Rhodopseudomonas palustris: one gene and its partner. The protein of the gene in region 1 binds, or shares a complex with, the protein of each later gene. Links are inferred from orthologs where the notes say so. Each region holds a gene or a part of one and is shown on either strand. Other genes may lie near its edges.

Region 1 (2,990 bases):
ATCGACCACCGCCGGCACGCCGGTGAAGTCCTGCATCAGCACGCGCGCCGGGCGGAAGGCGATCTCGTGCTCCAGCGCCTTCTTCCGCATCCACTTGGCGACCGCCATGATGTCGGCCTTCTTGACGGTGCGGTCGTCCTCGTTGCGCAGCAGGTTTTCCAGCAGCACCTTCATCGAATAGGGCAGACGGGAAATCCCCTTCAGACCATTCTTCTCGGCGGTGGGCAGGCTGTAATAGACGTAAGACTTGCTGCCGACCTTGAGGATCTTCCGGCATTTGAAGCTGTCGAGCGAGGTCATGTAAGGCGGGTCCCAGATTATCGTTGTCGATGGGGCGAGCTTGTATGCTGGCTCCGGAGGGGCAGGCCGTCCGGCTTGCAGGCGCCGATCGTGTGCTGCATCAAGTTCCGGCTTATAGAACCTTTCCAATTGCGCCGCCAGTTCGACAATGACAGGCGAGCGCATCGATTTGTGAGCAGGCCGTTCCGATCCCGGGGCGGAACAGGTTGGGATGCATGCGGCTGTCGGGGCGCGACTTACGATGTGTACGAGGTGGCCGCGAGGTATTCGCCGGGCTCGCCTTCGATGCAAGCGGCGGCGAGGCACTGGCGCTGGTCGGCCACAACGGCGCCGGCAAGACATCGTTGTTGCGGCTGATCGCCGGGCTGCTGACACCGGAGGCCGGAACCATCACGCTCGACGGCGGGGAACCGGATACGCCGGTCGCCGAACAGGCGCACTATCTCGGCCACCGCGACGCGCTCAAGCCGTCGCTCAGCGTCGCCGAAAATCTCGGGTTCTGGCGCGACTTTCTCGGCGGCGACCGCACCGACCTCAGCTCCGCCATCAAGGCGGTCGGGCTCGGCCACGCGGCCGAGCTGCCGGCGGCGTATCTGTCCGCAGGGCAGCGGCGGCGATTGTCGATCGCCCGGCTGCTGGTGGTCCGGCGGCCGATCTGGCTGCTGGATGAGCCGACCTCCGCGCTCGACGTCAAAGGCCAGGAGCTGTTTGTCGGCTTGATGCAGGATCACCTCGCCGGCGGCGGCATCATCGTCGCCGCCACCCACACGCCTCTCGGCATTCCGGTGCGCGAGCAGCGGATCGGAGCCTCTGCATGACCGCGCTCGGCGCCATCATTCGCCGCGATATCAGGATCGCGCTCCGGGTCGGCGGCGGCGCGCTGATCGGGGTGCTGTTCTTCCTCACCGTGGTGGTGCTGATGCCGTTCGCGGTCGGCCCGGACCTTGCGCTCTTGAAGCGGCTCGGGCCGGCGATCCTGTGGCTCGGCGCGCTGCTCGCCAGCCTGCTGACGCTCGACCGGCTGTTCACCGCCGACGCCGAGGACGGCTCTCTCGACCTGATCGTGATGAGCCGCACGCCGCTGGAGCTGACCTGCGCCGCCAAGGCGCTGGCGCATTGGCTGGCGGCAGGGCTGCCGCTGATCGTCGCGACCCCGGTACTCGGCCTGCTGCTCAACCTCGACGGCAGCGCATCGCTGGCCGTGATGGCGACGCTGCTGGCCGGCACCCCGGCGCTGACCTTCACCGGCATGATCGGCGCCGCGCTGGCGGTGACGCTTCGCCGCGGCGGCCTGCTGCTGGCCGTTCTGGTGCTGCCGCTGTCGATCCCAGTGCTGATCTTCGGCGTTTCGGCCTCCCAGGCGGCGATCGTCGGCCCGGTGTCGTTCGGCACGCCGTTTTCGATCCTGTGCGCGATCTCGCTGCTCAGCCTGGTGATCGGCCCGTTCGCCGCTGCCGCCAGCCTGAGGCAGGGCCTGGACTAGAACAGGCGCAGCGTCGTTGGTTCGGTGCCGATGCCGTCGGTTCGGACCCGCGACACGCCGGATTCGCACCCGCGCGCAGGCGCTTCACCGCCGATCAACTCCTTCGGAAGTCGCCCCTGATCTGACCCACGTCATTGCCTGCGCCGGTCCCGGACATTATCAGGGACGTCATGAAGCTGACCGAACTCGCCAATCCGACCCGGTTCCTGACGCTGGCAGGGCGCCTGCTGCCGTGGCTGGCGGCCGCGACCGCATTGGCGTTGGCGGCCGGCCTCACCCAGGCGATGCTGGCGCCGGACGACTACCAGCAGGGCGCCACCGTCAAGATCATGTTCGTGCACGTGCCGAACGCCTGGCTGGCGATGGCCGTCTGGGGGGTGATGAGCATCGCCGCGCTCGGCACCCTGGTGTGGCGGCATCCGCTCGCCGACGTCGCCGCCAAGACTGCGGCGCCGATCGGCGCGGCCTTCACGTTTCTGGCGCTGGTCACCGGCTCGCTGTGGGGCCGGCCGATGTGGGGCACCTATTGGGAATGGGATGCCCGGCTGACCTCGATGCTGGTGCTGTTTCTGATGTATCTCGGCCTGATCGCGCTGTGGCGCGCGGTCGAGGATCCGTCGCGCGCGGCGCGCGCCGCGGCGGTGCTGACCCTGGTCGGCGCCATCAACCTGCCGATCATCAAGTTCTCCGTCGACTGGTGGAATACGCTGCACCAGCCGGCCTCGGTGGTGCGGATGGGCGGATCGACGCTCGACAAGGCGTTCCTGATCCCGCTGCTGGTCACCGCGATCGGATTTTCGCTGCTGTTTCTGACCTTGCATCTGGCGGCGATGCGCAACGAAATCCTGCGACGGCGAGTCCGCTCGCTGCAGATGCTGCAGGCCAGCCGGGCCGAGGCGGCGTGATGTTCGGCAAATACGCGGACTTCATCGTCTCGTCCTACGCCGCGACCGCGATCGTGGTGCTGCTGCTGATCGGCTGGGTGGTGCTCGACTATCGCAAGCAGAAGGCGCGGCTGCGCGACCTCGAAGCGCGCGGCGCCGTGCGCCGTTCCGGCCGCAGCGCCACCGACCACTGAACCCGACGGATCATCATGACCGACACCCTCGACCCCGCCTCGTCGAAGCGCCGTTCCTGGCTGGTGGTGCTGCCGGCGCTGCTGTTCGCCGGGCTGGCGGTGTTGTTCTGGTTTCGGCTCGGCGACAGC
Region 2 (2,826 bases), 3.3 Mb from region 1 along the record:
AGATCGGCCGCCGGCTGCTCGCCAGCGCCGAGACCGAACGCGCCACGCCGACCACGGCCCGGCCCGGGCCGCGCCGTGCGGTGGCGGTGCTCGCGCTGATCGGGCTGCCGGTGCTGGCGGCGGCGGTTTATCTGCCGCTCGGCTCGCCGTCGCAGCCCGACGAGCCGCTATTCGCGCGCGCCAAGGCGCCGCCGAATTCGCAGCCGCTCGAGAATCTGGTGGCCCAGGTCGAGGCGCATCTGGAGAAGAACCCGACCGACGGCCGCGGCTGGACCGTGCTGGCGCCGGTGCTGGCCAAGACCGGCCGGTTCGCCGACGCCGCGCGCGCCTATCGCAATTCGATCACCTATGCGGGCGACACCGCCGATCGTCGCGCCGATCTCGGCGAGGTGCTGACCTCGGCGGCGGGCGGCGTGGTGACGGCAGACGCCAAGACCGAATTCGAACGCGCCGTCGCGCTCAATCCCGACGACGCCAAGGCGCGCTATTTCCTCGGCCTCGCCGCCGAGCAGGACGGCCGGTCGAAGGACGCCGCGACGATGTGGCGGGCGATGCTGGAGAAGGCGCCGGCCGATGCGCCGTGGCGGTCGATGTTGCAGGCCGAGCTCGCCCGCGTCGATGGCACTGCGCAGCCGGCGACGCCGGAGAGCGTCGCCGCGGCGATGCAGAACATGAGCGAGGCCGATCGGGCCGCGATGATCCAGGGCATGGTCGGCAAGCTCGCCGCCAGGCTGAAGCAGAACGGCGACGACGTCGACGGCTGGCTGCGGCTGGTGCGCGCCTATATGGTGCTCGGCGACACCGAGAAGGCTAGGAGCGCGCAGACCGAGGCGCGTCAGGCGGTGGCCGGCAAACCCGAGCGGCTGAAACAGCTCAACGACGGCCTCAGGAGCCTCGGGCTCGACGGCTGACGATCGCTGCACGAACGATGTGGTTTTTCGACATCTTCGTCAGACAAAGACTCCGAAGCGGCGCGGTGGAGCGCCACTTTCGAACATCCGGTAGAGGACGCCGAGGCGAACGGACCATGACGCGTAAACAGCGGCGGTTGTTGATGATCGGGGGCGCCGGGGTGGTGCTCGTGGTGGCTGTTGGGCTGGTGCTCAACGCGATGCGTGACTCCATCGTGTTCTTTTCGACCCCCAAGATGGTGGCGGAGCAGCAGATCGCCGCCGGCAAGCGGTTCCGGCTCGGCGGCGTGGTCGAGCCCGGCTCGCTGCAGCGCGGCGAGCAACTGAAGGTGTCGTTCAAGGTCACCGACGGCGGCGCGACGCTGCCGGTCGCCTACAAGGGCATCCTGCCCGACCTGTTCCGCGAAGGGCAGGGCGTGATCGCCGAAGGCGCGCTCGACGCCGCCGGCGTGTTCGAAGCCGACACCGTGCTGGCCAAGCACGACGAGAACTACATGCCCAAGGAGGTCGCCGACGCCTTGAAGAAGGACGGCCACTGGAAGGACGATTACGGCAAGAAGTCGCCTGATCAGACCACGGCGGGGCAGGCCTCCGCCGACGCGGCGGAGGGCCGCAAATGATCGCCGAGGCAGGGCACTACGCACTCGTCCTGGCGCTCGCTCTGGCGCTGATCCAGTCCACCGTGCCGGTGCTCGGCGCGCGTCTCAACGACGGCGGCCTGATGAACGTCGCGCGCTCGACCGCGCTGGTGCAGTTCGTCTTCGTCGCCGCGTCGTTCGGCGCGCTGGTGTGGCTCAACGTCACCTCCGATTTCTCGGTGGTGAACGTCTACGAGAACTCGCACTCGATGAAGCCGCTGCTCTACAAGATCACCGGCGTGTGGGGAAACCACGAAGGCTCGATGCTGCTGTGGGTGGCGATCCTGGCGCTGTTCGGCGCGCTGGTCGCCGCGCTCGGCAGCAACCTGCCGCTGTCGCTGCGCGCCCACGTGCTGGCGGTGCAGGGCTGGATCGCGACCGCGTTCTATCTGTTCATCCTGATCACCTCGAACCCGTTCCTGCGGATTCCCAATCCGCCGATGGAAGGCCGCGATCTCAATCCGGTGCTGCAGGACATCGGTCTCGCGCTGCATCCGCCGCTGCTGTATCTCGGCTATGTCGGGTTCTCGATCTCGTTCTCGTTCGCCGCCGCGGCGCTGATCGAAGGCCGGCTCGACGCCGCCTGGGCGCGCTGGGTGCGGCCGTGGACGCTGATCGCCTGGGTCTGCCTCACCCTCGGCATCGCGATGGGCTCGTATTGGGCCTACTACGAACTCGGCTGGGGCGGCTGGTGGTTCTGGGACCCGGTCGAAAACGCCTCGCTGATGCCGTGGCTCGCCGGCATCGCGCTGCTGCATTCGGCGCTGGTGATGGAGAAGCGCAACGCGCTGAAGGTCTGGACCATCCTGCTGTCGATCCTGACCTTCTCGCTGTCGCTGCTCGGCACCTTCCTGGTCCGCTCCGGCGTGCTGACCTCGGTGCACGCCTTCGCCACCGATCCCAGCCGCGGCGTGTTCATCCTGGTGATCCTGTGCGTGTTCATCGGCGGCAGCCTGACGCTGTTCGCCTGGCGCGCCTCGGCGCTGAAGCAGGGCGGACTGTTCGCGCCGATCTCGCGCGAGGGCTCGCTGGTCCTGAACAACCTGTTCCTGACCACCGCCTGCGCCACGGTGTTCGTCGGCACGCTGTATCCACTGGCGCTGGAAGTGCTGACCGGCGACAAGATCTCGGTCGGCGCGCCGTTCTTCAATCTCACTTTCGGTCCGCTGATGGTGCCGCTGCTGGTCGCTGTGCCGTTCGGTCCGCTGCTGGCCTGGAAGCGCGGCGATCTGGTCGCCGCGGCGCAGCGGCTGATCGCCGCCGGCGTGGTGGCGCTG

What was found.
Region 2: the proteins of ccmB (region 1) and ccmE are in contact, whole or in part, in a solved structure (PDB 8CE8), measured with the Escherichia coli proteins. The link is inferred for Rhodopseudomonas palustris from one-to-one orthologs.

What each region holds. Positions count from the first base shown.
Region 1 is NZ_CP041387.1:4,485,148-4,488,137, forward strand. The notes cover bases 30-2,948. They hold ccmB (heme exporter protein CcmB), read left to right. Parts: upstream 30-1,114; coding sequence 1,115-1,783; downstream 1,784-2,948. Other genes in these bases: acnA (aconitate hydratase AcnA), read right to left, coding at 30-300; ccmA (heme ABC exporter ATP-binding protein CcmA), read left to right, coding at 516-1,118; FLL57_RS20655 (heme ABC transporter permease), read left to right, coding at 1,954-2,688; ccmD (heme exporter protein CcmD), read left to right, coding at 2,688-2,861; FLL57_RS20665 (DsbE family thiol:disulfide interchange protein), read left to right, coding at 2,877-2,948. Also shown: more of acnA, read right to left, coding at 1-29; more of FLL57_RS20665, read left to right, coding at 2,949-2,990. UniProt on the Escherichia coli protein: Required for the export of heme to the periplasm for the biogenesis of c-type cytochromes.
Region 2 is NZ_CP041387.1:1,228,042-1,230,867, forward strand. Bases 25-2,779 are described here. They hold ccmE (cytochrome c maturation protein CcmE), read left to right. Parts: upstream 25-1,027; coding sequence 1,028-1,531; downstream 1,532-2,779. Other genes in these bases: ccmI (c-type cytochrome biogenesis protein CcmI), read left to right, coding at 25-911; FLL57_RS05615 (heme lyase CcmF/NrfE family subunit), read left to right, coding at 1,528-2,779. In the rest of the region: more of ccmI, read left to right, coding at 1-24; more of FLL57_RS05615, read left to right, coding at 2,780-2,826. UniProt on the Escherichia coli protein: Heme chaperone required for the biogenesis of c-type cytochromes. Transiently binds heme delivered by CcmC and transfers the heme to apo-cytochromes in a process facilitated by CcmF and CcmH.